One region of the Pseudoalteromonas sp. APC 3694 genome, then DNA from elsewhere that is predicted to be linked to it. Evidence: predicted binding sites of a transcription regulator. Region 1 holds the regulator's gene; each other region holds the start of a gene.

Evidence for each region. Region 1 encodes sigma-54, which starts transcription at its own class of promoters, with help from an activator protein. Its sites were predicted from a motif close to GTTGGCACGNNNNTNGNNT; they were not measured.
Region 2: a site for sigma-54 is predicted at 4,984-5,002, ahead of flgB (flagellar basal body rod protein FlgB). Genes of this name have one in related genera too.
Region 3: a site for sigma-54 is predicted at 3,640-3,658, ahead of QMA00_RS03730 (EF-hand domain-containing protein). Genes of this name have one in related genera too.

Annotation. Positions count from the first base shown of each region.
Region 1 is NZ_JASDDE010000056.1:10,358-17,319, forward strand. It holds gene QMA00_RS15505 (YgiQ family radical SAM protein) at 1-1,087, shown strand, start outside; gene mgtE (magnesium transporter) at 1,175-2,533, opposite strand; gene QMA00_RS15515 (HPr family phosphocarrier protein) at 2,673-2,945, opposite strand; gene rapZ (RNase adapter RapZ) at 2,970-3,812, opposite strand; gene ptsN (PTS IIA-like nitrogen regulatory protein PtsN) at 3,832-4,284, opposite strand; gene hpf (ribosome hibernation promoting factor) at 4,289-4,576, opposite strand; gene QMA00_RS15535 (RNA polymerase factor sigma-54) at 4,603-6,102, opposite strand; gene lptB (LPS export ABC transporter ATP-binding protein) at 6,484-6,962, opposite strand, start outside.
Region 2 is NZ_JASDDE010000001.1:91,705-98,666, reverse strand. It holds gene QMA00_RS00515 (flagellar assembly protein T N-terminal domain-containing protein) at 1-772, opposite strand, end outside; gene QMA00_RS00510 (LPP20 family lipoprotein) at 912-1,370, shown strand; gene flgN (flagellar export chaperone FlgN) at 1,457-1,888, opposite strand; gene flgM (flagellar biosynthesis anti-sigma factor FlgM) at 1,881-2,201, opposite strand; gene flgA (flagellar basal body P-ring formation chaperone FlgA) at 2,277-2,984, opposite strand; gene QMA00_RS00490 (chemotaxis protein CheV) at 3,123-4,055, shown strand; gene QMA00_RS00485 (protein-glutamate O-methyltransferase CheR) at 4,076-4,906, shown strand; gene flgB (flagellar basal body rod protein FlgB) at 5,036-5,446, shown strand; gene flgC (flagellar basal body rod protein FlgC) at 5,449-5,880, shown strand; gene QMA00_RS00470 (flagellar hook assembly protein FlgD) at 5,894-6,571, shown strand; gene flgE (flagellar hook protein FlgE) at 6,630-6,962, shown strand, end outside.
Region 3 is NZ_JASDDE010000006.1:38,861-45,822, reverse strand. It holds gene QMA00_RS03760 (cyclic nucleotide-binding domain-containing protein) at 1-56, opposite strand, end outside; gene QMA00_RS03755 (YgjV family protein) at 335-571, shown strand; gene QMA00_RS03750 (amidohydrolase) at 597-2,285, opposite strand; gene QMA00_RS03745 (calcium-binding protein) at 2,494-2,730, opposite strand; gene QMA00_RS03740 (EF-hand domain-containing protein) at 2,739-2,975, opposite strand; gene QMA00_RS03735 (hypothetical protein) at 3,131-3,358, opposite strand; gene QMA00_RS03730 (EF-hand domain-containing protein) at 3,371-3,604, opposite strand; gene QMA00_RS03725 (HAMP domain-containing sensor histidine kinase) at 3,909-5,363, shown strand; gene QMA00_RS03720 (hypothetical protein) at 5,365-5,898, shown strand; gene QMA00_RS03715 (sigma 54-interacting transcriptional regulator) at 5,901-6,962, shown strand, end outside.

The DNA of each region.
Region 1 (6,962 bases):
TTATGGCGATGATAAAATCCCTGCTTACGATATGATTAAAACGTCGGTAAATATTATGCGCGGCTGTTTTGGCGGCTGTTCGTTTTGTTCTATTACCGAGCATGAGGGGCGCATAATACAAAGCCGTTCTCAAGAATCGATTATCGAAGAAATTGAACAAATTAGAGATAAAGTGCCGGGCTTTACTGGGGTTATCTCTGATTTAGGTGGGCCAACTGCAAATATGTACAAACTGCGTTGTACCAGTAAAAAAGCAGAGAGTACGTGCCGTCGCTTGTCGTGTGTGTATCCTGATATTTGTAAGCATATGGATACCGATCACACACCCACTATCGACTTATATAAAAAGGCGCGTGAGGTTAAAGGGATCAAAAAGATCTTAATTGCTTCGGGCGTGCGTTATGACCTTGCAGTACGTGATCCTCGTTACGTTAAAGAGCTAGTAACCCATCATGTTGGTGGATATTTAAAAATAGCCCCAGAACACACAGAAGATGGCCCATTATCAAAAATGATGAAACCAGGTATGGGCGCCTATGATGAATTTAAAGCGTTATTTGATAAGTACTCAAAAGAAGCGGGTAAAAAGCAGTATTTAATTCCATACTTTATTTCTGCTCACCCGGGGACTAAAGATGAAGACATGGTAAACATGGCTTTATGGTTGAAATCGAATGATTTTAAGCTTGATCAGGTACAAAATTTTTATCCATCACCGATGGCCAACGCTACCACCATTTACCACACAGAAATGAACTCGCTACGTAATATTAAAAATAATACGGAGCAAGTAGCTGTGCCTAAGGGAGCGCGCCAACGTCGTTTGCATAAAGCGATTTTACGCTATCACGATCCTGCCGGTTGGCCAATGATCCGCGAAGCCCTGCGTAACATGGGCAAAGCCAAGCTTATTGGTAAAGGACCTAACTGTTTAGTCCCTGAAGAAGGGCGAGATGAAAGACAAACCAAAGGCGGAAAAGGTAACAAGGGCGGTCGTCCTGCGCTGACTCGTCATACTGGCTTTAGCCAGTTTAAAAAAGCCAACACTAAACCTAAGGTAGGTGGTAATCGCCAGCGCGCTAAGTAGCCTTAACTTATGTAAAGTAACTATCGGCTTAAACAAAAACACCGCGTATTGATGCGGTGTTTTTGTTTAAAAACGTTTATAAAAAGATTAAATCAATAACCAAGTCGCAGTACCTAAGAAGGCAAATATACCAACAATATCAGTTACCGTGGTTAGTACCACACTGCCAGCAAGTGCTGGATCTATTTTCATTTTTTTAAGCAATAGTGGGATACTAGCACCCGCAATACCTGCTGCAACTAAATTCATAAACATAGCAAACGCTAAAACACCACCGAGTTTGAAATCCCATTGCCAAAGCGCAACGACACCGGCAATTAGGATAGACCAAACCATACCGTTAATCGCGCCGATAGCGAGTTCTTTTAATAATAAAAAACGTTGGTTAGTTTGGTTGATATGGCCCACCGCGATACCGCGAATAACCAAAGTTAAGGTTTGGCTGCCTGCAACCCCACCCATTGACGGGGCAATACCATTGAGCACAGCAAGAATTGGTAATATAGCTAAGGTGTTTTCAAAAAAGCTTGCCACAATTGCAGCCAGCAATGCAGTTAGTAAGTTTACACCCAGCCAAATTGAGCGCTTTTTAGAGCTTTTCAACACAGGTGCAAAGGTATCTTCTTCATCATCTAAACCCGCTAAACCCAGTAAACTGTGCTCAGCGTCTTCACGAATAACATCAACGATATCATCAATGGTGATCCGCCCAAGCAAGTGTGCGTTGTCATCAACAACCGGTGCCGATATCCAGTTATGACGCTCAAACAATTGTGCAACTTCGCTCTCATCCATTGAAATAGGAATAGACTCACAGTCTTCATCCATTAACTCATGAACAATTTTTTCAGGGGGATTAGTTAATAAAGTGCTCAGCGATAGGGCGCCTAAAAAGCAGTTATTTTCATCAACCACATATAAGTCATCTGTACCCTCAGGTAATTCGCCGCGTAAGCGAATATAACGCAGTACCACATCTAGAGTCACATCGGGGCGAATAGTAACGGTATCTATATTCATCAATGCGCCAGCAGAGCGCTCTTGATACGATAAAGCCTGCGTTGCACGTTCTCTATCTTGAATATCCATAGCGCTAACAACGTCTTTATAAACAGTGTCAGGTAGGCTACGTAGTACTTCCCCTAAGTCATCATGGCCCATGTCTTCGGTTGCAGCAGCAATGTGCTCGGGTGCCATTTGCGCAATAATGCCCAAACGTACATCTTCAGAAAGCTCTTCAAGCACATCACCTTGTACATCAGGATCAACAAGCTGCCAGAGCATACGGCGAATTTTATGCGGGGATGATTCTAAAAGAAGTGCGGTATCACAAGGCGCCGTTTTTGCCAGCATGCGTCTAACTTGAACAAATTGACCACTATTTAGTGACTTAGTCACCTGTTTTAGCTGTTGTAGTGGAATATCTTGTTCTAAAGCTTCAGGCATTGGCGTCCTTAATTAAATTGTATTACATGCTGGAAGGGTATAAATGCTATTCAATTTTAGTTTATCTTACTTTATGTGAGCAAACTAACTCAACCACTATTAACCTAAGCTTAGGATGATGAGTTAATAATGAACTTTTTTATTCTTGCTCATTAAATCGTTGGTCGATGAGCTCACCTATTGCGCTAAGTGCAGGCTCAGCGTCGGGGCCTTCGCATACCACCTTAACTTCTTTGCCTTGGCTGCTTTCGAGTAACATAAGTGCCAGCACGCTATCGCCAGCGGCTTGTTTGTCATCTTGAAATAAAGTGATTGTGGCATCAAATTGCACAGAAAGCTGAGCTAATACTGTCGCCGCTCTAGCGTGTAATCCTAATTTGTTTTTTATTAAAAATGTATTTTCTAAGCGCATGACATGTTCTCGCAAGCTTTGATTTTATTCTTGTTCTCGGTGGCGAATTTTTACATTAGGATGACTCATTGCAAAGCTTTCAGCAATGGTTTGCGCTAAATAAACAGAGCGGTGTTGCCCACCGGTACAGCCAATTGCAATGGTTAAGTAGCTGCGGTTATTTCGTTCTAAATGCGGCAGCCATGTTTGCACAAATGTTTGAATTTGCCATGTAAATTTTTGCACTATACTGTGACTTGCTAGGTAGTCTTTTACTGGTTGGTCCAGCCCCGTAAGTGGCTTAAGTTCAGGCTCCCAATGCGGGTTTGGTAAAAAACGGGCATCGAATACGTAATCTGCTTCTTTAGGGATGCCGTGTTTAAAACCAAATGACTCAAAGGTAATGATCAGTTGTTTATCTTTTTTTCCGAGTATTTTTTCACGAATAGATTCAGCAAGCAGATGCACACTTAAATCCGTGGTATCAATCATATAATCAGCACGGTTAATCAATACATCAAGTAGTTGTTTTTCTTTTTTTATGGCTAAATCAAGCGGCAAAGAATCAATAGATAAAGGGTGGAGACGTCGCGTTTCTGAAAAACGTTTTATTAATGTTTGATCGTCACTGTCTAAATAAAATACCGTTGGTTTAGTAAAACCAGGTAAATATTCGAGTATTTCATTAAATTGCTGTTGCTCTTTAGGTAGATTACGCACATCAACACTCACAGCAATTTTATTATAACTGTCGGAAACGCTGCGCACTAATGATGGTAATAAATTAAGAGGAATATTGTCTACACAATAATAACCTAAGTCTTCCACAACGCGTAACGCCACAGATTTACCTGAGCCTGAACGACCGCTTATAATTATTAATTCCATTTATCACCTTTCTTTATTACTACGATTGACTGACGATAACCTGATACAGTTCGCTATCCGATTTGGCGGCGCGTAACTGTTTACAAAATTCTTTATCATTGAGCTTATCAGCAATCGTGGCTAGCGTCTTCAAATGCTGCTGATTATCGCCATCGGGAACAATTAACGCGACAAAAATGTCAACCGGCCGGTTATCAATCGCATCAAAATTAATAGCTGTTTCGCTCACTAAAATCAAAGCTAGGGGCTCTTGAGCACCGCTCATGCGACCATGTGGAATAGCAATGCCTCGACCAATGCCTGTGCTTCCAAGCTTTTCTCTTGCAGTTAATGCATTAAGAATATCTTGTTGTGTTAAATAGGGCAGTTTATTGTGAGCCAATTCACTGATAAATTCTAAAATTCTTTTTTTACTATTAAAAAGGACCGCAGCTTTACTGCAGTCCTGACAGATAAGTGAGCTTAGTTTCATAGTGTTAGTGTCGAGCAAGTTTCTCTTTGTGTTTAATTACTTGACGATCTAGCTTGTCAATGAGCGAGTCTATAGCGGCATACATATCTTGATGCTCAGTAGAAGCAAAAATCTCAGCGCCACTAACATGAACGGTTGCTTCAGCTTTTTGGTTTAGTTTTTCTACATCGAGAATAACGTGCACATTCGTTATGTGATCAGTGTGCCTCTGTAACTTCGAAAATTTGCTATTTACGTAGTCTCTAAGCGAGTCGGTAATATCTACATGGCGACCAGTTAAATTCAGTTGCATAAACATTTTCCTCTTTGTTGTACGCCTTAAATCAAACTTTTACGTTGATTAGACGGGGGAATAGCTAGAGATTCGCGATATTTTGCAATGGTTCTCCTCGCTACTTTAATTCCTTGCTCTGCCAATATATCTGCAATTTTACTATCACTCAATGGTTTAGCTGAGTTTTCTGCAGCGATTAATTTTTTAATTAATGCACGTATTGCTGTTGATGAACATTCGCCACCATTTTCAGTACTTACATGGCTTGAAAAGAAATATTTAAGCTCAAAAATGCCACGTGGTGTATGCATGTATTTTTGCGTAGTAACACGCGATATAGTCGACTCATGCATTTCCACCATTTCAGCCACATCGTTAAGCACCATAGGCTTCATAGCCTCAGGGCCGTGTTCAAAAAAGGCCTGTTGCTGCTGCACAATACAGTTGGTTACTTTAAGTAGCGTGTCATTTCTACTTTCTAAGCTTTTTATAAACCATTTAGCCTCTTGTAAGTGCGAGCGAATAAACTGGCTATCACCACTTGATTTAACCGTACGCGACATAGCTGCATATTGGCTATTTACTCTGATCTTAGGCATGCTATCTGGATTTAATTCAACTACCCAACGACCTTTAACTTTTTTAACCGACACATCAGGAATAACGTATTCAGACTCTTCTCTAACAATAGTGTCTGCCGGTTTTGGGCTGAGCGTATGAATCAACGTCATGATTTCTTTTAGCTCATCTTCTTTAAGCTTTGTTTTTTTCATCAACGTGCGATAGTCACGTGCAGCAAGTAAATCAATATGATCGGTTAAGATCATTTTTGTTTCGTTTAAAAAAGGTGTGTCTTTATCAAATTGATTTAGCTGAATACACAAGCACTCTTGTAAACTACGCGCGGCTATTCCCACTGGATCAAATAGTTGAATACGCTTTAGTACCGCTTCTATTTCGTCAAGTTCAACTTCATCTTCGCCGTCGTTTTCTTGGTTAAAGCTTTCTAATATTTCTTCACAGCTAAGGGTTAGAATCCCTGAGTCGTCCACAGCTTCTACAATTGCAATAGCTATCGCTTCATCGGTAGGACTAAACGGCGTCAGTTGAAGTTGCCACATTAAATACTCATGCAGCGTTTCAGTCGAAGAGCCTTGATAAATAGATTCATCTTCTGGCATTGGACCCGATGAAGAGGCAGGCGCAGCGCTCATATATTCATCCCAAGTAACATCCATAGCCATATCATCGCTAATGGTGTCTTTGGTCATTGCTTCGCCGCTATCTTGCTCATACTCGCTAGGTTTATCGTCAGCTGAGGCACTTAGCGTTAAGTCATCGTTATCGGCTTTTTGTTCGTTTTTACCTGCAGTGTCTTCGCTGTAATCATGTTCTTCAACTTCAAGCAAGGGGTTGCTATCGAGCGCTTCTTGAATTTCTTGCTGGAGATCCAATGTACTGAGTTGCAATAAGCGAATTGCTTGTTGCAACTGTGGAGTCATTGTAAGTTGCTGGCCCATGCGCAGCTGTAATGATTGCCTCATGTATCTCTAACAATCCTTTTAAATTACGGTCTGTTGACCTTTACGGATTAAAATTTGTTCAAACTAGGGGCGGTTTAATTGCGGCGCGAGGTTTGTAACCTAGTGGGCTAAGTCAAAACCGAGCAAAGCTTCCGCGTCCTGCTCACGCTCCTTACCTACATCCATGTAGGCAACAAAGAGTAAATCGTCCCTAGGCAGAACCCGAAGGGCAGCGCCTGTTTGGCATTGATGCTGCGTTATCGCCTATTTATGGGGAATATCACACCACATAGACTCTGCCTTGCCTAAATACCAAACAAACTGCTGAAAATTCAACCTTGAAAGGTCAACAGACCTAAGTATAATTAATCTTAGCAGATGCTTAGTGTAATAACACACATATTAGAGCTTGAACTGCTCGCCCAAATAAACATCGCGTACTGTTTTATCGTTTAATACGTATTCAGGAGTGCCTGATGCAATTAACTCCCCATGAGAAACTATGTAGGCTTTTTCACAAACATCAAGTGTTTCGCGCACGTTATGGTCTGTAATAAGTACGCCAATGCCACGGTTTTTAAGATGCTCTATAATCTTTTTAATATCTAATACTGAGATAGGATCAACCCCCGCAAAGGGTTCGTCTAAAAGGATAAATTTAGGGTTTGCTGCTAACGCGCGAGCAATTTCAACGCGGCGACGTTCACCACCTGATAAGGCCATACCTTGGCTGTCGCGGATATGCTGAATGCTAAATTCATCAAGTAAATTATTTAAGGTATCTTCGCGTTGTTGTTTATTTAATTCTTTACGTGTTTCTAAGATAGCCATTAAGTTTTGATAAACAGTCAGCTTTCTAAAAATAGACGACTCTTGCGGTA
Region 2 (6,962 bases), on a different contig from region 1:
GATAGCTATTTTGCCATAACGGCTCATAAGTGGTGCCATTAAATAAGCTAAACTCTATTTGGTAGTGGCGCTGATAGCTTTCATCTTGCCAAAACGCATAGTCGCTATTGAGTTTATCGCTGGTAGATAAACTGGTTATTTGACTTAACAGCACATATTGCGCGTTGCTGCGTGATGAAATTTCTTCTAACTGACTGTTTGAATAGTCATGCTGTTGATTAAAGTAGGTATCAACCTTTATAGCTTTGTTGAAATAGGCAACGGGTATTGCACTCATTTTTGATTTTTGCAACGAGGTATAAATGTTTTTACTGACTGCTTTGTTAATGTCAAATATTTGACCCATTCTCGCTTGTTCACGATTTGTTAGTTGGCTTTGCGTGACAGCTATAAACTTATTAAAGTTACTTTGTGGACATTGCTCTGTTTGCGCAAAGATATCTAAGCGTAAGGTAATTGCAAACTCATCACTACTGCGGTTTTCGCTAACGAGCTCTATTTTTTGAATTTCGCCTTGGCTACTTATTTTTAGCTGATCTTGGGTTAAAACACCATCAACAAGTGTTTGCACCGAGCTCACCCGCGCACCAGAGAATACAAGGGCTTGGGTAATCGCATCTTTTATTGCAGCGGCCTTTGCACCGGGAATGTCGCTATTTTGAATAACCGCATGGCCTGTAGACTCATACCACTGAGCGTGGGTAAAAGGTGAAAACGTTAATACAGCAGTGGTGCTTAATCCTGCCAATACTGCTTTTAAAAACGATTTCATACTCTTACTCCAATTAAACGTTAGCGTTAATGAGTCTCAGCAAGTAATGTACCACTATTATTTGTTGTTACAGAATATAGGTATCACTGGCATTAAACGTGCATAACTGAGTTTAATTAGTTTTTAAAGGCCCTGTATGATGCGAGTAATGCCATTAATGATCACATTAGGCTGCTTAACGTTAAGCGGTTGTAGCAATATATTTGATAAGCACGTTGAATATAAATATGTTGAGCCAAATAATTACCCTGTATTAAAAGCAATAGGGTACGCGCCCATTAGTTTACAGTCGGGAAGTAATGACACTCAAAAACAGCTTATGGCAATTAAAGCCTCCAAGCTAGAAGCATACCGCGAACTAACGGAACAAGTGTACGGGCAAAAAATTACCGCTGGCACAACCGTCGCAGGCTCTGTTGCCCAAGATGATTATTTACAGAGTAAAGTGCAAGGTATTATAAAAGGCGCGCAAATTATAAAAACTTATGCTGTTAATGATATGTATATTACTGAGCTTGAGCTTAATATGAAGCGCGTACACGACTTGTACATCGGTGAGATAAAACCACGGGAAGTGAAAAAGGTCACTTATTACTAATCGACAAGTTATTACTAACCGACAAATTATTACTCATAAAAAACGCCTAAACGAATATTCGTTTAGGCGTTTTTTATGAGTATTCTTTAGGCTTTTAGGTTACGCACAATGCTGTTGTCAGTATTAACTACGCTACCGGCTTGATCGTAGGTCATAGACGAAGGTGCACCAATTAAAATACCTTTCAGTTGCTTAACACTTAACTGTGCCTGGTGCGCTGCGTGAGCGTTAACTTCATTTTGTTTTTGACACTGCTCAAGCTTTTCTCGAGTTAGCTTTATTAAGTCAGCGTTTTCATCTGTTTGCTGATCATTACTGGCAATTAGTTTGCTGAGTTCTTTATCAAGGGTGCTTATACTGGTTAAAAAAGACATTTTTTGTTGGGCAATTTCTTTTAAACCTTCGCCTCTTCGAGATGCAATCGCAGTAAGCTCCTGAGTGAGTAACTCGCTCAGTTTTGTTAAGCAAGTAATTTGCTCATTTAGTTTAATCGTAATTAAACTATTGTGATCAGCCATAAACATTAAACTCGAAGTCTGCTAAATTTTTGGCAAGTTTCTCACTGTCTATTTGATACTTGCCTTCAGTAATCGCTTTTTTAAGCTCAGCAACTTTGTTACTGTCAAAATCAGAAGACTGCTGCGCTTTCTCTTGTAACGATTTTAATTGCTTAGCTTGCGGTGTTAAGCTCACCGAATCGCTTGCAGCTTTAGGTGAAGGCGTTTGTGCAGCCTGTGTATTTGCATTATCTCTTTTTAAATCAACTTTTTGCTGTTGAGTGTTTGTTAAAACACTCGGTTGTTGATTTGATTTATTTACTTGACCGACCATAATAAAAGCCCATTTATTACCCAACTGATGCCTTCATATCGGCATTTATTAAAGATACTTTAGCATAAATTTATATTAAATATTTACCTGAACTGACTCTACACCATCTACACGCGCATTTAAAACTTTACCTGTCTTTTTGTTTTCTACTCGTACTTGTTCACCCAAGGTGCCATCCTCTAATGCAACACCCGTGGTTTTTACTCTTAACCCTTTAATGTTGGCAAAAATGTTGACAGAGTCGCCTTTGCATACCATACAAATTTGATTAAGTAGTACTGGCATACCTTCACGAATATTACGTTTGCTGCGGCTACCAATAAGTAGTGCAGGGTCATCAAGATACTGAACACGTATAAAGTGCACAGGGCGCATATCAATACTTAAATGGGATGGAGTAATCACTTCACCTCGTGCTAAGTTAGTAGTTGCAACTACAACCGGTGCTGATTCAGTGATTCTAACGTGCACGTATTGTGCCCAGTTCTCATTATCGTTGCATTTTATCTGAATGGTGACCTGACGATTAAATGGGGGCTCACTTGGGGTTGCTAGCGCTAGTTCTGAGTTACAATGGCGATCAGGTATGCGGCTATCTAACGGTAATGCACTGAACTGTATTTTGTTATCATTTGTAGTCACTGCTTTTTGAGCAACATAAGATACAGCTATTTCTTGCAATAACTCTTTACTAAATACTTGTGCCTTTAGTGGCAAAGCGAAGCAGAGGCTAGCAAGAAAATAAAAAACACTGTATCTTCTGGTTTTTTTGAATAAACTCATAATGTTTCGACTATGCTTATGGTTGCAAACAGGGTATAAATATTTTGTGTCAGAATTTAGACGCCCCCGTTGTGTTATGACGCTTTATTAATTGAAAGCAATTATCGTTCCTTATATTTGTTTTCTTAGGAGATTTAAATGGCCGGCATTTTAGACTCAGTAAACCAACGTACACAGTTGGTTGGGCAAAACCGCTTGGAATTATTGTTATTTAAGCTTAATGGGCGTCAGCGCTTTGGTATTAATGTGTTCAAGGTAAGAGAAGTTCTTCAATGCCCTCCATTGACTAGCATGCCGAAATCTAACACTTATATCCGTGGCGTAGCACATATTCGTGGACAAACTATTTCGGTGATTGATTTATCTATGGCCGTAGGCGGGCGCCCAATAAAAAGCATCGAAGATGGCTTTATAATAATTGCTGAGTATAACCGTACAGTGCAAGGATTCTTAGTAGGTGGTGTTGAGCGTATAGTTAACATGAACTGGGAAAAAATAATGCCACCGCCGTCAGGAGCGGGTCGTTATTCTTATTTAACAGCCGTCACTGAAATTGAAAATGAGCTCGTTGAGATACTCGACGTAGAAAAAATCTTAAACGAAATCTGCCCAGTTAATACTACCGTGAGCGATGATGTTGCCTCGCAAGGTAATATACAAAAAGATTTAGGCGAGAGAATAGTATTTATTGCTGATGATTCGGCTGTTGCGCGAAATCAAGTAAAACGAGCATTGGAACCATTAGGTGTAACAATTGAGTTGGCTAAAAATGGTAAAGAAGCTTTAATAAGATTAAAAGAAATTGCAGAGCTCGATTGCGTAAATGATATTACAGAGCGAGTAGGGCTACTCATTTCTGATGTAGAAATGCCAGAAATGGATGGTTACACGCTGACTGCAGAAATCAAAGCTAATCCTAAACTTGCGCCACTACATGTGATTTTACACACATCATTGAGTGGTGTTTTCAATCAAGCGATGATTGAAAAAGTAGGAGCAGATGATTTTATTGCAAAATTTAACCCAGACGAGCTTGCAACAGCCGTTAATAAATGGGTTCATCGTGATTAATAAACATAGGTGTTATTGATTTGACTAATAAAGATTTGCAGCAAAACGAATACGATCAATTTCGCTTATTTTTAGAACAACAGTGCGGTATTGTTTTAGGTGAAAATAAGCAGTATTTGGTAAAGAGCCGTTTGGCACCATTAATGTCTCGATTTAATGTTGAATCGTTGTCTGAATTGGTAAGTAAAACTCTCGGTGTGCATGAGCGCCAGTTGCGCGCAGCCGTTGTTGATGCCATGACAACCAATGAGACATTGTGGTTTAGAGATCAGTATCCGTTTGAGTTACTTAAAACCAGATTATTCCCTGAGTTTAAAACGTTAAATAGGCCATTAAAAATATGGTCTGCGGCGAGCTCATCAGGACAAGAACCCTACTCAATAGCGATGTCGGTTGCTGAGTTTCAATCCAGCAGCCCTGGTGTTTTAAAAATGGGTGCACAAATAATTGGTACAGATATATCAAATACCATGCTTGATATGTGTAAACATGCTGAATATGATGCATTGGCATTGGCTCGCGGACTCTCTGCTGAACGTCGTAAAAAGTTTTTTAAAGACAGCGGCAATGGTATGGCAAAAGTGGTTGATTCATTGAAAAAGCAAGTGAGCTTTAGGCATTTAAATTTGCTCGATTCGTACGCTTTAATGGGTAAGTTCGATATTATATTTTGCCGTAATGTTTTAATTTACTTTTCACCTGAGGTGAAAGCCAAAATAATTGCACAATTCTCTCAAGCACTTAACCCTAAGGGGTATTTATTTTTAGGTGCGTCGGAGTCTATGTCTGGTTTAAGTACTGACTTTGATATGGTGCGTTGTAACCCTGGTATCATTTATCAAAAGAAATGACCTTCATTAATATATTATCCCTCCTCTAAACGACGCCTATTGCGTCGTTTTTTGTTTTTATCATCACTATTTTCACTGCTGGCTCATTTATTGCTTTATCGGTACTGAGTCAATTTTTTGGAGGTAGTTATGGCTATCAGTTTTGATAAAGCATTAGGCGTGCATCCGCATGCGATGTTGATCCGTTCGCAAAGAGCAGAAATGCTCGCTACTAATATCGCAAATGCTGATACGCCCGGCTATAAAGCAAAAGATATCGACTTTGCCTCAGCATTAAAAACGGCAAAGTCCAACCAACTAAGCGGCAATACCATGGTAAGAACCAATGAAAAACACATTGCCGGTGGTACCCGTAGTGTAGCTAGTAATGAACTATTTCGTACGCCAAATCAAACAGATACAGGTGATGGCAACTCTGTTGATATACAAGTGGAACGGAACTTGTATACACAGAATGCTATGGAGTATCAGGCCAGTGTCCAGTTTCTTAATGGTAAATTTAAAGGCCTGAAAAAAGCCCTCGGTAGTCAAGGAGCCTAATTATGAGTTTATATAATGTGTTTGATATTGCAGGTTCGGGTATGAGCGCGCAAAACGTGCGATTAAATACCACGGCAAGTAATATCTCTAATGCCAATACAATTAGCTCTTCACAAAATGAGACGTACCGAGCGCGACAACCTGTATTTGCTGCGGAGCTAACAAAAGCGTCAGCGTCAGCAAGCAACCCACAGGGCTCTGCCGTTGGTGTAAAAGTGTTAGGAGTGGTTGAAAGTAATAAACCACTACAAATCGAATATAACCCAAATCACCCGAGTGCGGATGAAAATGGATATATTTACAAACCCAACGTGAATGTTGTTGAGGAGATGGCAAATATGATTTCTGCTTCTCGCTCTTATCAGACAAATGTTCAAGTTGCTGATGCAGCTAAGCAAATGTTAAGTAAAACACTGCTGTTAGGTCAGCGGTAACTGAGGGTAGCTCATGAGTAACGATATTAGTACTTCTTCATCCTACATGGACTCTTTACGTTGGCAAGATAAGCAAGTGCCAAAAAAAGATGAGAGTGATGCGTTAACCCAAGAAGATTTCTTTTCGTTGTTAACACAGCAGTTGTCATATCAAGATCCCAGCAAACCAGCTGATAACGATCAGATGATTGCACAAATGACAAACTTTACCATGGCTGAAGGGATCTCAAATTTAAACTCTAACTTTGAGTCTTTAGCTGCGTCGATGACATCAAATTCAGCATTGCAAGCATCAACACTGGTTGGCAAACAAGCTTTGTTGGAGTCGGATACACTGGAGCTTAATGAGTCGGGTGAATCAAGAGGTTCTGTTGTAGCTGAAAAGCCAGTCGATAGTTTAATGATTCGCATTGAAGATGCATCAGGGCAATTGGTTAAAACTATAGATTTAGGCACTCAGCCTGCAGGAGCTATCCGCTTTGCATGGGATGGTACCAATGAAGACGGTGAGCGTCTACCTCCTGGTGAATACAATGTAGCGGCCGAAGGTAGTACAAATGGGGAATTTTCAAGCCTCCCATTAGCTACATTCAAAAATATTGAGAGTGTTAATATTAATGGCTCAAGCGGCATTATTATTAATACCAAAGAAGGTGCGGTTAGGCTGACTGATGTCGCAGAAATCGCGTAATAGATTTTATGTATTTTTTAGCCAATAGGCTAAATATTTTTTAGGTTAGAGGTTAATTATGAGCTTCAATATTGCATTAACAGGCCTTGCTGCCGCACAAAAAGATTTAGATGTTACCGCCAATAATATTGCCAACGTAAATACCACGGGCTTTAAAGAGTCTCGCGCTGAATTTGCTGATGTATACGCATCATCAGTATTTAGCGCCGGTAAAACGAAAAATGGTGATGGTGTACAAACCACTATGGTTGCCCAGCAGTTTCACCAAGGCTCGTTGCAGTTTACTAATAACTCACTTGATTTAGCGATTACGGGTGAGGGTTATTTTGCCATGAGTCAAGATTTAGGCGCTCAAGATTTTACTTACACACGCTCCGGGGCATTTAAATTA
Region 3 (6,962 bases), on a different contig from region 1:
CCGGCAAATGTCAGCAGCTGTTCAACAAGGTAACTGGAAAAATGGTATTGAAACATCAATCATGCTCTTCGGACAAATGTCCTATTTATTACACCTTAATGACGATAGCATTAAGATTAAGAATTTACGCTAACTTACCCACGCCGTTATTTATTTAATGGCGTTAAATGACCTTCATTCTACCGTGTAATGATTAAAAAATTGTGGGTAAAACCAGTATATTTTAAGGTTTTATTGGTAAGTTAGCTTTTTTATTTAAACTGCTAAGCAGCAGTTTTTAATAATGTACTAAAATTTAGCTAGTAATATTAACCTAAAGCCTAGGAGAGAACAATTGAGTTGGGAATATTTAGGTTATTTAGCATCCGTTTTACTAGTTATTTCTTTGACCATGACCGATGTAACCAAACTGCGTTGGTTTAATTTATTGGGCTGTATTGCGTTTACTTTTTACGGTACAGCAATCGGTTCTGTACCGGTGGCATTTACTAATGGCTTGTTAGCTCTGGTCAATATATATCACATTATTAAGTTATATCGTCAGTCTAGGGCTGATACAAAAAAGGGTTAACTTTTAAGTTAACCCTTTTTTGTTTTTACTCAGGCTTTGCTGAATCTTTTTGGTAACGTAATTTACCTGCTATCCACGTTTGCAATACCTGAGTTTTATAAAGCTGCTCAATAGGCACTTTAAAGTAGTCTTGATCAACCAGTATAAAGTCAGCCCATTTACCTTGCTCTAAACTACCTACTTTAAACTCTTGATGCGCTGCATACGCGCCGCCAAGGGTAAACGCACGTAATGCATCTTCTCTGCTCAATACCTCACTGGCGCGCCAACCGTTTTCAGGCAGTTGATTATGATCCATGCGCGTTATCGCAGAATATAAACCATCAAATGGGTTCGCTAGTTCGACAGGGTAATCAGATCCCGCCGCAATCGTTGAACCTTGGTTTAAAAATGTTTGCCAAGCATAAGCGCCTTGTAGTTGTTTGTTGGTTAAACGCTGCTCAGCCATATGCATGTCTGATGTGGCATGCACAGGTTGCATTGATGGAATTATTTTCAGGGTTTTAAAGCGCGGGATATCCTCTGGCGAGACTATTTGTGCATGCTCCATACGATTGCGCAGTAGTATGCCACCGGTTTGTTTAAATACATTTTGATAGGCATCTAGCACAATTTTATTTGCTCTATCGCCAATTGCATGTGTGTTAGCGCTAAAACCATTTTTAAAAGTCAGGGTAAATAATTGCTCTAGCTTTTGTTGGGTTTCAAGCATAAGGCCAAAATGGTTGGCTCTATCAGCGTATTCTTCAATAAGCGCAGCACCGCGTGACCCTAAGGCACCATCAGCATAAATTTTTACACTGCGGATAGATAAAAAGTCTTGTGAATCTTGATAACGACCGGCTTTAAGCATCATGTTTAAATCTGGGCTTGCTGCACTTAACATTGCTACAATTCTAAGCGGTAATGTGCCTAACTCGGCGCGTTGTTTGTAAACTTGCCATGTGGTTTTATCAATACCTGCATCGTGAGTTGAGGTAATGCCTAGGCTTAGTAAGTGTTTACCTGCGGCATCTAATGCATTACTGACCGATTGTGCAGACGTTGCAGGCATATGTTGAGTAACCAAGGTTTCTGCTTTATCAATAAAAATGCCGGTGGGCTTACCAAACTCATCTTTTATAATTTCTCCGCCAGCTGGGGCTGATGTATCAGCGTTAATATTGGCAAGTTCTAATGCTTTTGAGTTAACCCAAATGGCGTGACCATCTACTCGCGATAAAATAACAGGGCGATCGTTAACGACTTTGTCTAAGTCAGCGGCCGTAGGAAAGCGACTATTTGACCATAGCTCTTGGTTCCAGCCTCGACCAATGATCCAACCTTTTTTATCTTTGGCAAATTCCTTGAGTTTAGCGGTTACTTCATCTACCGACTTTGCACCGCGCACATCAAGTTGCGACAAATTATTACCTAGCCCGATGATATGTCCATGCGCATCAATGAGTCCTGGAAGTAGAGTTTTGCCTTTCGCGTCAATTAGGGTTGCACCAGGAAAGCTATTTTTTAAGTTGTCTGGACCTGTCTTAACTACTTTGCCATCTTTTATGACCAAGGCCGTAAACGTATTTACTTCGCCATGACGCATTTTTCCTTTGTATAAAGGTGAGTAGCCATTGGCATTATATATTACTTTCGTTTGTGCAATTGCCATACTAGATAAGGCGCAGAGGCTTGCTAGTAATACCGGTTTAATTAATTTATTGAGTCGCATAAGAGGTATGTTGTTATTATTTGTACTATCACAGTAGCAAACTCAAATTTAGAATACCAATAGCATAATTTATTAATAGTCGAATAAGCCCAGCTTTTAGCTAGAGCAAGCAAATTCAGGGTAGGATAGGTTGCGTGTTAACAGGAAAGAATTTGTTTAATCTTCTCAAATAAAGCCTAATTAACTAGGCTTTATTTGAGGGAGCTATTTATTTACTGGCGTACAAACTATATTCACTTAATGACAATTGTGCGTCTTTATCACGGTCGTAACTGCCAAAACGTGACCATAAAGCTGGATCACTGGCAGCTTCAGAACGAGTTAAAAAGCCATCTTGATTACGGTCAAGTTTTTCAAATTCTGAGGCAATATAGCTATTTGTCGCAAAGCTCATGCAGCTAACAACAGTAAGCGTTAGTAAAATAATATGGCGGATAGGTTTCATCTAAATACTCAGTACAAATTGGTGGTTAGATAGTTTTTAAACTCAGTTAAAGAAATTCTGTTGTCTTGATTTTCATCCCAATCTGAAAATGAGTTTAATAGCTGAGGCTGAGCAGCAAGCTCGCTGTGGGTTAAATATCCATCATTATTTTTGTCCAAGTGGTCAAAGCGTTGCTTTACATCAAGTGCGAATGCACTTTGGCTGATAAAAAGTAAAGCACCAATAAAGGGAAGCAGTATTCTCATAGTTGGCGTTCCAAGGTGTATTTTAATTGCTGCAGTATTGAAAGAAAGCACTTGCCATAATTTAACTCCCAACATTAAATCCGTTTACACACTCCCTCTGGGATTATGGCAAATGCTTTTAACTCTATAATATAAAACTTAACTTGAATCTAAACTTAAGGTTTAAAGTTTTCGAACTCTTTTTTAGAAATCATCTCGTTATTGTCTTTGTCTAAATCAGTAAATTGCTTAAGTAGCTGCTTATCTTGTTTGGCCTCAGTGAGCGATATTTGGCCGTCCATATTTTTATCTAAATGCATAAAACGTACATTTAACGACGATGCCAATGCCGTCGCGCTAATAGCTAAAAATAGTAGCGAAAAAGCACCAATTAATTGTTTCATAAATATACTCCTTTATTTTACAAACTGTTTAAATTCATCGAACGATAGTTGTCCGTCTTCATTCTTGTCTATTTGTGCAAAATTCTCATGCAGTAATGCATCTTCGCCGGCCTCTGCTTCGCTTAATGTACCGTTGCTGTCTTTATCTAGGCTGTAAAATGCTGTGTTAACATCAAGCGCAAATAAATGGCTACTCGTTAAACATAACGCTATTAAGGCAGTAGATTTTAAATAACCTTTAGTCATTCCTTGGCCTTTAAAAATTAATATTTATAAGCGTGTTACAATTATGGTGCCAGTTTTAATTTTTATTAAAAATCAATGGTTTAAATTTTCGAGTGTTTTTTAATGAGTAATATTTACCGACGGTTGTGTGTTTTATGCAACATTTTCTTAGTTAGAATTTTTTACTATTTTTAAATCAAGTGTTTAACTTGTCGCAATTGTGCGACATTGCAACGATTTTGCTCTCAAAAATGTATTTGGTTCAGCGAGTGTATAAGTTGAGCGCTTAATAATAGAGCGCTTAAAAGTAGTAAAGGATTAGTGTATGCCTGCAATCATGGCTGAAAAATATAAAGCATTGGTAAACTGGCGTCCTAATTTGATTGGCCAGTTTGTAATGAGCATGCTGTTGTCACTCTTGCCTTTGTCTATTGTGGTTATTGTATTTTTAAATGTATTGAATAAACAATTAGCGGTCACACAGCAAATTGTCAGTAATAACTACCAAGTAACCAAGTCGTTTAATGCACTTAAACAAGAGCTCAATAGTTTAGAAAGGGCAACAAGGCAAAACTGGGTTTTAAAAAGCGATTCACTCGATAAACTTATCGTGGATAAATGGCAGTCATCGCTGGACAATATAAATGAGCTTAAACAGCTTTCTAGCAGCCAACAAAGTACTCAACAATGGCAACGGTTAACAGATACGCTAAAAGCAGCGCATACCAAACTGGTGGTTGAAGCTCGTGAGCAAGCAGAGTTGTTTGTGCCAATTAGTGAAATACTGGCAGATCTAACAATGTGGTTGCGCGAAACCAATGAAGCCAAAATCACTCAAAACCAAATTAAACTGACAAATTTACAAGCCTCCTTTATAAACTGGTTAGTGGCACTTACGCCTTTAACCTTACTTGTTGGCGGTGGGTTTTTATGGCGGATAAGTGGCCGTTTAAAAGGTTTAACCTCCGTTATTGATAAATTAGGCCAAGGAGATTGGCAGCAAAAAATATCAGTGCAGGGATCAGCTGAACTCATAGAGTTAGGTAACAAGTTGCAGTGGGTGCAAGCGCAGCTGCATATGTTAGAACAACAAAAAGATACATTTTTACGCCACGTTACTCACGAATTAAAAACCCCTTTGGCCTCTATGGTTGAGGGCACTGAATTACTAGCCGATGAAATCGTTGGCCCCATCAATAATGAGCAAAAAGCAGTGCTTGGGTTAATCAGTCAATCTATGGTGAGATTACGCACTATGATAGACAGCTTGTTAAGTTATAACGCGATTCGAACTAGTAAAGATAATGTTAGTGAAGTGGAATTTAACCAGCTAATAAAAAAGGTAAGTAATCATTTTGAACATAGGTTAAATGCACGAGAGCAGTCGCTTATTTGGCACAATAGCTTACCGACAGTTGCACTTAATTTACCGAGAGAATTAATTGAAATGATTTTAATTCAGTTAATTTCCAATGGCTTAAAGTTTTCTCAGCCAAACCAAGTCGTTACTATTAGCTTGAGTCTAGAAAATAACGGCCTAATTATACAGGTCGCTGATGAGGGCTGTGGTATTAAAGAGCATGAAAAAGAATATGTTTTTGGCGCTTTTTATCAAGGTAAACACAGTAAAGAGATTAGTCTTCAAGGCAGTGGTTTAGGCCTTACCATAGTAAAAGAGTCGGTTGAACAGTTACAGGGTAAGTTAACTATTGAGCATAATGAGCCGCAAGGCTGTCGATTTAACATTGTCATCCCCTATAAAAATAAAGGAGTTAAATAATATGTCTGCGCGTTTAATGGCTATTTTATGGCTAACCAGCAGTCTCGTTTTTTTATCTGGGTGTGAATTAACAAACACTCAAACACCAGCTAAACCTGAGCTAATAGCTCAAACTCAGCCCGATAATAAAAGCAACCAGCCCAATCCAAAGCCGCGGCCAAAACTAGATCTTATGTATCCGCCCGCAGCGCAAGTTATTGCATGGCATGCCCATCAGTGTGGTGGCTTTAAATTAACGCCTGACAATAAAACTTACTTAGGGGAGCAAGCACTTAAGGCATTTTTTAATACCGCATGCGTCAACCTTAGTCGCGACCCTGATACTGTTATGAGTCAATTGCTTAAGCTAGATCAAGCTTACTATTGGCCAGACGATATAAAACACTATTTATGGCTGCAAAAGCAGCAGGTATTAATGCAAATAAATGCAAAAAAACAACAACAAGCATTAAACGCTGAAATGCAAAAAACCTTATCGTCATTAGCTGCAATTGAACAGCAACTTTTATTACGTGAAGAAACGAAGGAGCAGTAGCTATGTCAGTCACACTTCCATCAAGCGCTAAAGTGTTACTCGTTGATGACGATGCCAGCTTACTGCAGTTACTGGCAATTCGAATTCAATCAAAAGGTTATGAAGTAACAACCTGTGATAGTGGCATGAATGCATTACAAATACTTAAAAGCCAAGTATTTGATGCGGTGATCACCGATTTAAGAATGGATGAAATGGATGGAATGGCACTGCACCGACAATTGCAAAGCCGCTACCCAGCACTACCTGTAATTATGATGACGGCTCATGGTTCAATTCCTGATGCGGTAGAGGCGACTAAGCAAGGTATTTTTGCCTTTATTACTAAGCCAGTTGATAAAGATGAGCTATTCGATAGCTTAGCTAAAGCCATAGAAATACATGGGGTGAATAATGATGATATTACTCCGCAAAGCAATATTGTTACTCGCAGTGGCGCAATGCTGCATTTGCTAGAGCAAGTTAAATTACTAGGCCCTACTCAGGTAAATGTACTTATCTCTGGTGCTAGTGGTACGGGTAAGGAGCTGCTTGCACAGGCAATTCATCAGCACAGCCATGTTAGTGATGGCCCATTTGTGGCTATTAACTGTGGGGCCGTGCCTAGTGAGCTATTAGAATCAGAGCTATTTGGTCACAAAAAAGGCGCATTTACAGGGGCGGTAAAAGATCACCAAGGTCTGTTTCAGCAAGCGCAAGGGGGAACCTTATTTCTAGATGAAATTGGTGATATGCCGCTAAATTTACAAGTTAAGTTATTACGCGTGCTGCAAGAAAAAACCATTCGCCCAGTCGGTTTTCAAGAAGAAATCCCCATTAATGTGCGAATTGTTTCAGCGACCCATAAAAACTTGCCTGAAGCTATTAACAATCAAGAGTTTAGAGAAGATTTATATTATCGTTTAAACGTAGTAAATCTCAAACTACCTCCGCTGCGAGAACGCCGTGAAGATATTAGCTTATTAGCTAACTTTTTTAGCGCTAATATTGCAAAACGTATGGAGCAAAAAGAAAAACGTTTTGCAAACGATGCCATGCATGCATTGGTAAGGTATGATTGGCCA